Linked DNA regions of Variovorax paradoxus. The protein of the gene in region 1 interacts with the protein of each later gene in a pairwise test. Links are inferred from orthologs where the notes say so. Each region holds a gene or a part of one and is shown in the gene's direction. Other genes may lie near its edges.

What was found. Proteins that work in one complex are often made in the same cells at the same time.
Region 2: the proteins of cyoB (region 1) and AACL56_RS16235 interact in binary tests that used the Escherichia coli proteins (3 or more experiments, as listed by UniProt). The link is inferred for Variovorax paradoxus from one-to-one orthologs.

What each region holds. Positions count from the first base shown.
Region 1 is NZ_LR743507.1:4,771,749-4,777,716, forward strand. What follows is about bases 1,691-4,663. They hold cyoB (cytochrome o ubiquinol oxidase subunit I), read left to right. Parts: upstream 1,691-2,161; coding sequence 2,162-4,165; downstream 4,166-4,663. Other genes in these bases: cyoA (ubiquinol oxidase subunit II), read left to right, coding at 1,691-2,159; cyoC (cytochrome o ubiquinol oxidase subunit III), read left to right, coding at 4,158-4,663. Outside these bases: AACL56_RS22485 (MFS transporter), read right to left, coding at 1-953; more of cyoA, read left to right, coding at 1,134-1,690; more of cyoC, read left to right, coding at 4,664-4,817; cyoD (cytochrome o ubiquinol oxidase subunit IV), read left to right, coding at 4,814-5,215; AACL56_RS22510 (SURF1 family protein), read left to right, coding at 5,215-5,968. UniProt on the Escherichia coli protein: Cytochrome bo(3) ubiquinol oxidase is the terminal enzyme in the aerobic respiratory chain of E.coli that predominates when cells are grown at high aeration.
Region 2 is NZ_LR743507.1:3,550,990-3,555,446, forward strand. The notes cover bases 1,498-4,457. They hold AACL56_RS16235 (pyridoxal phosphate-dependent aminotransferase), read left to right. Parts: upstream 1,498-2,374; coding sequence 2,375-3,541; downstream 3,542-4,457. Other genes in these bases: AACL56_RS16230 (CysB family HTH-type transcriptional regulator), read left to right, coding at 1,498-2,216; AACL56_RS16240 (DUF3309 family protein), read left to right, coding at 3,724-3,882; hrpA (ATP-dependent RNA helicase HrpA), read right to left, coding at 3,959-4,457. In the rest of the region: LPS export ABC transporter permease LptG, read left to right, coding at 1-782; AACL56_RS16225 (sirohydrochlorin chelatase), read left to right, coding at 779-1,201; more of AACL56_RS16230, read left to right, coding at 1,275-1,497. UniProt on the Escherichia coli protein: Shows aminotransferase activity with methionine and histidine as substrates, and to a lesser extent also with phenylalanine.

The sequences.
Region 1 (5,968 bases):
CCTGAGGCCACGATGCCGGCCGCGCCGAGCACTGCACCGATCATCTGCACTACTAGGAATTCTGTGACGGACTGGTCGGAATACAGCGTGATCCACGACAGCGGGAACACGGTGATCAGGTGGAACAGCGCATAGCTGGCCAATGCGGCGAACGCGCCGATCAGGATGTTGGTGCCCTGCGAGCCGACCAGGTCGGTGACGCTGGTGGGCTCCAGTTCGCGCTCTTCGAGCAGGCGCGAGTAGTCGTCCGTGGCCACCAGGCGCAGGCGGGCGAACAGCGCCACCACGTTGATGGCGAAGGCCACGTAGAAGCTGTAGCGCCAGCCCCAGTCGAGGAAGTCTTCCGACGGCAGGCTCGAGTACAGGAAAGCGAACAGCGCGCTGGCAATGAAGAAGCCGATGGGCGCGCCGAGCTGGCCCAGCATGGCGTACCAGCCGCGGCGGTTGGCCGGGGCATTGAGTGCGAGCAGCGACGGCAGGCCGTCCCAAGAGCCGCCGAGCGCAAGGCCCTGGCCGAAGCGGAACACCGACAGCAGCACGATGGCCGTGAAGCCAAGGTTGGCGTAGCCCGGCAGGAAGGCAATGCCGGCGGTCGAGGTGCCAAGCACGAAAAGCGCCAAGGTGAGCTTGGCCTCTCGCCCGAAACGTCGCTGGATGGCCATCGAGATGACAGTTCCGAACGGACGTGCGATGAAGGCGAAGGAGAAGATCAGGAACGAATAGAGCACGCCTTCGAGATGCTGCTCGAAGGGGAAGAAGACCGCCGGGAACACCAGCACCGAAGCAATGCCGTAGACGAAGAAGTCGAAATATTCGGAGGCCCGGCCGATGATCACGCCGACGGCGATTTCGCCCGGGGCGATGTGCGAGTGGTCGTCACCCTGCCGGGCATCGCGTTCGGGCGAGCTCGGCAGCGGATGGGCGCCTTGCGGACTGATGCTGGACGTCGTCATTGCTTGCTGTAATTCGAATGCCACGCCGGGACGCGACACAAAAAGATCATGGAGAGCCTATAGCGTCGCACTGAAAGACGTTTACCGCCATAGGACAAAACGTCCAATAGGCAAAACCCGTCTCACGGCGTAGATTGTGGGGTCATTTTGCGCCGACCTCGCACCTCTTTTCCCCACGGCATGCACATCCTCAAGAACCTTCGCCGATCGCTCCTGCTGCTTCCCGCCATGCTCCTGGCGGGCTGCAACACGGTGTTGATGAACCCATCCGGCGACATCGCCAGCCAGCAGGGACGCCTCATCGTCGTCTCCACCGTGCTGATGCTGATCATCATCATCCCGGTGGTCGCCCTGACCGTCCTTTTCGCCTGGCGCTACCGCCAGTCGAACAAGGAAGCCGTCTACAGCCCCGACTGGGACCACTCGACCCAGCTCGAACTGGCGATCTGGGCGGCTCCGCTGCTCATCATCATCGCCCTGGGCGCCATCACCTGGATCAGCACCCACACCCTCGACCCCTACCAGCCGCTGCGCCGCATCGACGCCCAGCGCCCCATTCCCGCGGACACCAAGCCGCTGGTGGTGGAAGTGGTGGCACTCGACTGGAAGTGGCTCTTCATCTACCCCGAGCAGGGCATCGCCACGGTGAACGAACTGGCGGCCCCGGTGGACCGCCCTATCGAATTCAGGATCACGGCGTCCTCGGTGATGAACTCGTTCTTCATTCCTGCGCTGGCCGGCCAGATCTACGCCATGCCGGGCATGCAGACCAAGCTCAACGCGGTGATCAACAAGCCGGGCGAGTTCGAAGGCTTCTCCGCCAACTACAGCGGCGCCGGCTTCTCGGGCATGCGCTTCAAGTTCCACGGCCTGAGCCACGAGGGCTTCGACCAGTGGATCGCCAAGGTCAAGACCGGCAAGGACGGCGAGTTGAGCCGCGCGCTCTACCAGAAGCTCGAAGTGCCCAGCGAACGCGAACCGGTGCGCCACTACGCCGCCGTCGCCCCCGACCTGTATGACGCCATCCTGAACCGCTGCGTCGACAGCGGCAAGATGTGCATGAAGCAGATGATGGCCATCGATGCCGAAGGCGGACTGGGCAAGCCCGGCGCGTTCAACGTCGCCACCATGCAATCCTGGCAGCCCGACAACATCAATTCGCCCAAGCGCAAGTACGTCACGGCGATGTGCACCACCGAAGAATAACGATGCTCGAACACCTCGACCTCACGAAGCTGGTCTTCGGCCGCCTCACCTGGGAGGCCATTCCTTACCATGAGCCGATCCTGATCGGCACCTTCATCGCGGTGGCGCTCGGCGGCCTCGCATTGCTCGGCGCCATGACCTATTTCAAGGTCTGGGGCACGCTGTGGCGCGACTGGATCACCAGCATCGACCACAAGAAGATCGGCATCATGTACATCATCCTGGGCCTGGTGATGCTGCTGCGCGGCTTCTCCGACGCCATCATGATGCGCGCCCAGCAGGCGATCGCCTTCGGCGACAACGCCGGCTTCCTGCCGCCGCACCACTACGACCAGGTCTTCACCGCCCACGGCGTGATCATGATCTTCTTCGTGGCGATGCCGCTGGTCACCGGCCTCATGAACTTCGTGGTGCCGCTGCAGATCGGCGCGCGCGACGTGGCCTTCCCGTTCCTGAACAACTTCAGCTTCTGGATGACCACTTTCGGCGCCGGCCTCGTGATGGCTTCGCTGTTCGTCGGCGAGTTCGCCAAGACCGGCTGGCTGGCCTACCCGCCGCTGTCGGGCATTCTCTTCAGCCCCGACGTGGGGGTGGACTACTACATCTGGTCGTTGCAGATAGCGGGGGTCGGGACATTGCTGTCCGGCGTGAACCTGCTGGTCACCATCGTGAAGATGCGCGCACCCGGCATGACCATGATGAAGATGCCCGTCTTCACCTGGACCGCCCTGTGCACCAACGTGCTGATCGTGGCCGCCTTCCCGGTCCTGACCGCTGTGCTGGCCCTGCTGTCGCTCGACCGCTACGTCGGCACCAACTTCTTCACGAACGACATGGGCGGCAACGCCATGATGTACGTGAACCTGATCTGGATCTGGGGCCACCCCGAGGTGTACATCCTGATCCTGCCGGCCTTCGGTATCTTCTCGGAAGTGGTCTCCACCTTCTCGGGCAAGCGCCTGTTCGGCTACGCCTCGATGGTGTACGCCACGGTCGTGATCACGATCCTGTCGTACCTCGTGTGGCTGCACCACTTCTTCACCATGGGCTCCGGCGCCAGCGTGAACTCGTTCTTCGGCATCACGACCATGATCATCTCGATCCCCACGGGGGCGAAGATCTTCAACTGGCTCTTCACCATGTACCGCGGCCGGATCCGTTTCGAACTGCCCATGATGTGGACCATCGGCTTCATGATCACCTTCGTGTTCGGCGGCATGACCGGCGTGCTGCTGGCGGTGCCCCCGGCCGACTTCGTGCTGCACAACAGCCTGTTCCTGATCGCCCACTTCCACAACGTGATCATCGGCGGCGTGCTGTTCGGCATGCTGGCCGGCATCACCTACTGGTTCCCGAAGGCCTTCGGCTACAAGCTCGACCCGTTCTGGGGCAAGTGCTCGTTCTGGTTCTGGATCGTCGGCTTCTGGACCGCCTTCATGCCGCTGTACGTGCTCGGCCTGATGGGTGTCACCCGCCGCATGAGCCACTTCCAGGACATGTCGCTGCAGATCTGGTTCCAGGTCGCCGCCTTCGGCGCCGTGCTGATCGCGCTGGGCATCGGCTGCTTCATCATCCAGCTGGTGGTGAGCTACATCCGCCGCGATTCGCTGCGCGACACCACGGGCGACCCGTGGGACGGCCGCACGCTGGAATGGTCGACCTCGTCGCCCCCGCCGGCTTACAACTTCGCGTTCACGCCCCGCATCCACGACAACGACGCCTGGTCGGACATGAAGGCCCGCGGCTACGAGCGTCCGCTGGAAGGCTTCAGCCCGATCCACATGCCCAAGAACACGGCCGCCGGCTTCGTCATCGCGGCGCTGAGCGCGGTGTGCGGCTTCGCCCTGATCTGGCAGATGTGGCTGCTGGCCGGCATCGGCTTCGTCGCCATGCTCGTCGCCATCATCGTCCACACCTTCAACTACAAGCGCGACTACCACATCCCCACGGATGAAGTCGTTCGCACCGAAGACGCGCGCACGCGCCTCCTGGCTGCCCATGTCTAACAGTACCGCCCTCCCCTCCCACACGAACACCGTGGGCAACGCCTCGAGCGTGCCCACCTTCGAGCTGTTCAACGTCCGCAACGAAGACCACCATCCGGAGAACGGGACCCTGCTGGGGTTCTGGCTCTACCTGATGAGCGACTGCCTGATCTTCGCGTGCCTGTTCGCGGTGTACGGCGTGCTGGGCCGCAGCTATGCGGCCGGCCCCTCGGGCGCCGACCTGTTCGACCTGCCGCTGGTGGCGATCAACACCTCGCTGCTGCTGCTGTCGTCCATCACGTACGGCTTCGCGATGCTCGAGATGCAGCGCCGCCGCATGGGCGGCGTGCTGGTCTGGCTGGCCATCACCGGCCTGCTGGGCGCAGGCTTCATCGGCCTCGAGCTGTATGAGTTCGCGCACCTGATCCACGAAGGCGCCGGCCCGCAACGCAGCGCGTTCCTGTCGTCGTTCTTCGCACTGGTGGGCACCCACGGCCTGCACGTGACCTTCGGCATCATCTGGCTCATCGTGCTGATGGTCCAGCTGCCCAAGCACGGCTTCACCGCCGCCAACCGCCGCCGCCTGATGTGCCTGTCGATGTTCTGGCACTTTCTGGACGTGGTCTGGATCGGCGTCTTCACCTTCGTGTACCTGATGGGATCGCTGCAATGAGCGCGCATATCGACACCGCCGGCCACGGCGCACACGGCCATGACGACCATGGCCACGACGACGGCCCCGTGAGCCACAGCACCTTCAAGGGCTACATGACCGGCTTCGTGCTGGCCGTGATCCTCACCGCCATTCCCTTCTGGCTCGTGATGGCGAAGGTGTTCGACAAGCCGAACACCACCGCGCTCGTGATCCTGGCCTTCGCCGTGGTGCAGATCGTCGTCCACATGGTGTACTTCCTGCACATGGACGCCAAGTCCGAGGGCGGCTGGAACATGCTGGCGCTGATCTTCACGCTCGTGGTCGTGGTCATCACGCTGGCCGGCTCGTTGTGGGTCATGTATCACATGAACACCAACATGATGCCGACCATGCACGACATGAAGAACATGCCCTGATGGCGGCTGCAGTCCGCCAGCGCTCAGCCGCCGCGCGGGTGGCGCTTGCGGTCTGCGCCGTCCTCGCCTTCGCAGGTTTCGTCGCGCTCGGAACCTGGCAGGTCGAGCGCCGGGCCTGGAAGCTGGACCTCATCGCCCGCGTCGAACAACGCGTGCACGCCCCGGCCTCCGCACCGCCCGGGCGAACCGAATGGCCCACGGTCAACGCGGCCAATGACGAATACCGGCATGTCCGCCTTGCCGGCACTTTCCTCCACGACAAGGAAGCCCTGGTCCAGGCCAGCACCCGGCTCGGCGCCGGCTTTTGGGTGCTCACCCCGCTGCGCACCGCCGACGGCAGCGTGGTGCTCGTCAACCGCGGCTTCGTGCCGCCCGAGGCGCGCGAGCGTTCGGCGCGCACGGCCGGCGAGCCCCAGGGCGAGACGGCGGTGGCCGGCCTGCTTCGCCTGACCGAACCCAAGGGCGGTTTCCTGCGCAGCAACGACCCTGCCGCCGACCGCTGGTTCTCGCGCGACGTGCAGGCCATCGCGCAGGCCCGCGGGCTGGCGGACGTGGCGCCCTACTTCATCGACGCCGAAGCGACGGCACGGCAGCCCGCCGATGCCACGGCGGCACCCGCCTGGCCCGCCGGCGGGCTGACGGTCATCGCCTTTCCCAACAGCCACCTGGTCTACGCGCTGACCTGGTACGGCCTCGCCCTGATGGTGCTCATCGCCGCGTGGTTCGTGCGGCGCAGCGAGAATGCGGCGCATG
Region 2 (4,457 bases), 1.2 Mb from region 1 along the record:
TCGCTTTCGTGGTGCTGACCTTCGCCATCGGCGACTACCTGGCGCCGACGTCGGAACGCACTGGCCAGCTGCTCAAGGCCAGGTACCAGGGCACCTACTCGCTGGCGGGCAACACCGGCGCATGGCTCAAGGAAAAGCGCGGCGACACGTCCTACGCGGTGAACGTGCTGGCCGTCGACCGCAAGGGCGCGCTGAAGAGCCCGCGCATCTTCGAGTTCGACGACAACGGCTACATCAAGACCCAGATCGTGGCGGCCACGGCCACCATCGGCAGCGACGGTCACTGGATGCTGACCGACGTCGACGAGCAGAAGTACGACACGCGCAGCGGTGCCGACCAGGCGCATATCACCACGACCAAGATCCCTCAACTGAACTGGCCGACCTCGCTGACCGGCGAGATGGTGTCGGTTGCGTTGCTGCGTCCCGACCGCATGAGCACGATCGACCTGTTCGACTACATCCGCCACCTCGACGCCAACGGCCAGACCGCGCAGCGCTACGAGATCGAGTTCTGGCGCAAGGTGTTCTACCCGCTCTCGTGTCTCGTGATGGTGGTGCTCGCCCTGCCCTTCGCCTACCTGCACTTCCGCCAGGCGGGCATCACGACCTACGTGTTCGGCGGCGTGATGATCGGCATCAGCTTCTTCCTGCTCAACAACGTGTTCGGCTACCTGGGCAACCTGAGCAACTGGTCTCCATGGCTCACGGCGGCAGCGCCAGGGATGATCTATTCGGTGATGTCGCTCACGGCCTTCAGCTGGCTGGTGCTGCGACGATGACCGCCGCTGCGACAGACACGGCCGCACGGCGGCAGGTCCAGGGCATCGTGCTGCTGGCGCATGGGTCGCGCGACCCGCGCTGGCGCGAGCCGATCGAGGCGGTGGCGGCGCAGACGACGGCGCGCGTGCCCGATGCCCTCGTCACCTGCGCGTATCTCGAACTGGCCGCGCCCGACCTGTCGATGGCCACAGCGGCACTGATCAACGCCGGCGCCACTGCCATTCGGGTGGTTCCGCTGTTCCTGGGCATGGGCAAGCACGCCCGCGAGGACCTGCCGCGCCAAGTCGAGGCGCTGCGTCAGGCCTGGCCCCAGACCGTCTTCACGCTGGCGCGCATCGTGGGCGAAGAGCCCGAGCTGATCGGACTGCTTGCCCAGGTCGCCACTCGGGACGACGCTGAAAGCACCACCCAAAGCTGAACAAATCCGAACAGTTGCGCATTTCGATAGATTGCGAAGGCATAATGAATTCCGCAATAAGACGGAATTTGATATGAATCTGCATCAGTTCAAGTTTGTTCAGGAGGCAGTGCGCCGTAACCTGAACCTCACCGAGGCGGCCAAGGCGCTTCACACCTCCCAGCCAGGTGTTTCCAAGGCCATCATCGAACTTGAGGAAGAACTGGGCGTCGAGATCTTCGCGCGCCACGGCAAGCGCCTCAAGCGCGTCACCGAGCCGGGGCAGCATGTCATCGCCAGCATCGAACTCATCATGCGCGAGGTGGGCAACCTCAAGCGCATCGGCGAGCAGTTCAGCGCGCAGGACAGCGGCACCCTCTCCATCGCCACCACCCACACCCAGGCGCGCTATGTGCTGCCGGTGCCCGTGGCCAACCTGCGCGAGGCCTACCCCAAGGTCAACGTGAGCCTGCACCAGGGCTCGCCCGACCAGGTGGCGCGCATGGTGATCGACGAGATCGCCGAGATCGGCATCGCCACCGAATCGCTCGACGGCTATGCAGAGCTCGTCACGCTCCCCTGCTACGAATGGCAGCACGTGCTGGTGCTGCCCAAGGACCACCCGCTGGCCGCCAAGGAGCGCATTTCGCTCGAGGACCTGGCGACAGAGCCGATCATCACGTACCACCCCTCGTTCACCGGGCGCACGCGCATCGACCATGCGTTCGCCCAGAAGAAGCTCACGCCGCGCATCGCGCTGGAGGCGATCGACTCGGACGTGATCAAGACCTACGTGCGGCTGGGCCTGGGCGTGGGCATCGTGGCCGAGATGGCGGTGCGCGACGAGTCGAATGCCGACCTCGTGGTGCGCCCCATGGGCCATGTGTTCGGCCAGAACATCGCGCGGGTCGCATTCAAGCGCAGCGCCTATCTGCGCAACTTCGTCTTCAAGTTCGCCGAACTGCTGAGCGACCGGCTCGACCGCAACCTGATCGCCAAGGCGCTGAGCGGCCACCAGCAGGACTACGAGCTATAACGCGATCACCCCCAGGCTTCGCGCACTTCGTGTCGCTTCGCCAACCCCCTTCCGGGGGCAACACCTTCGGCCGGCAAAGCCGGTTCCGCGGTGCTTCTGGAAAGGGCAGCGACGAGCAAGTGGAATGTGGACCAACCGTTGAAGAAATCACGTACATCATGAGCACCTCCCCACGCACGCCCGACGTCGGCACCAAGCTGCCCTCCGTGGGCACCACCATCTTCACCGTCATGTCGGCGCTGGCCGCCGAGAAGAGCGCGGTCAACCTGGGCCAGGGCTTTCCGGATTTCAACTGCGATCCGAAGCTGCTCGAGGACGTCACGGCGGCCATGGCCGCGGGCCACAACCAGTATCCGCCGATGCCCGGCATCCCGGCGCTGCGCGATGCGATCGCGGCCAAGCTCTCGGCGATGTACGGCCACAGCTACAGCGCGGCCACCGAAATCACGGTGACCGCCGGTGCCACGCAGGCCATCATCACGGCCATCCTCGCGGTGGTGCGCCCGGGCGACGAGGTGATCGTGCTGGAGCCCTGCTACGACAGCTACGTGCCCAACATCGAGCTGGCCGGCGGCAGCGTGGTGCGCGTGCCGCTGGTGCCCGGCACCTTCCGGCCCGACTTCGGCAAGATCGCCGCCGCGCTCACGCCGCGCACGCGCGCCATCATCATCAACACGCCGCACAACCCGAGCGCCACGGTCTGGACCGAGGCCGAGATGCGCCAGCTCGAGGAACTGCTCGCGCCGACGGACGTGTTCGTGATCAGCGACGAGGTCTACGAGCACATGGTGTTCGACAGCGCCCGCCACGAAAGCGTGGCCCGCTTCCCTGGCCTGGCGGCGCGCAGCTTCATCGTGAGCAGCTTCGGCAAGACCTACCACGTCACCGGATGGAAGGTCGGCTACGTGGCGGCGCCGGCACCGCTGATGGCCGAATTCCGCAAGGTGCACCAGTTCAACGTGTTCACGGTGAACACACCCATGCAGCACGCGCTCGCCCAGTACATGGCCGAGCCGAAGCCGTACCTGGAACTGCCGGCGTTCTACCAGCGCAAGCGCGACCTGTTCGCCGCCGGCCTGGCCGAAAAGACGCGCTTCAGGCTGTTGCGCAGCGAGGGCAGCTACTTCCAGTGCGTCGACATCTCGGCGGTGAGCGACCTGTCGGAAGCCGATTTCTGCCTGTGGCTCACCAGCGAGATCGGCGTGGCCGCCATTCCGCTGTCGGCCTTCTACGGCAACGGCTTCGACCAGCGCGTGGTGCGCTTCTGCTTCGCCAAGAAGGACGAGACCCTGCTGGCAGCGCTCGACCGGCTGGCCAAGCTCTGAATATGAAGCTCGCGGCACTCATTCGATAGTGCCTGCGGGGCGTGCGCCGACGGCTGGTGGCCGCAGCGGCGACGCCCGCGGTAGGACGTTCACTGACCGCCGAAGGGGCGGCTCTCCGGCGATCCATTCGACATGGCGGGAGGAGCATGAAAGCTCATCACAACCACTGCCCTGGAGAAAACATGTCGCTCTCGTTCATTCTGCTGATCATCCTGATCTTGATACTGATCGGCGCATTGCCCAGCTGGGGCTACAGCCGGTCGTGGGGCTACGGTCCCAGCGGCGGCGTCGGCCTGATCGTGCTGATCGTCGTGATCCTCGTGCTCATGGGACGCATATAGCCCGCACCTTGGCCGGAACGCTAAATGAAAGAAGCCCGCGCAAGCGGGCTTTTTTTCGTCTGCGGCGCCCCCTTGCTCAGGCCTGAAGCTGCGCCCACGCCTTGTCGAGCCGCTTCACGCTCACCGGCTGCGGCGTGCGCAGTTCCTGCGCGAAGAAGCTCACGCGCAGTTCCTCCAGCAGCCAGCGGAACTCGAGCATGCGGTCGTCCACCACGCCCTTGCGCTCCGCCACCAGTCGCCAGTAGCGCTGGTCCTGGGGCTTCAGTTCGACCAGCTTGGCGGCGTCGCGTGCAGGGTCGGCGCGCAGCTTGTCCAGGCGCAGCACGATGGCCTTCAGGTAGCGCGCGAAGTGCTGCAGCTGCGTCCAGGGTGCATCGGCAATAAAGCGCTTGCCGACAAGGCGCTGCAGTTGCTGCGCGGCGTCCTGCACCGCGTCGGGCTGGATCTTGGTGTCCTTGATCTTGCGCGCCGCCGCGGCGTACTCGACGAGGATGGTGCCGGCCAGCCGCGCCACCTCGTTGGCGATGAGCGTGAGCCGGCCGCGGCCCTCCTCGAGCCGCTTCTTGAAGGCGAAC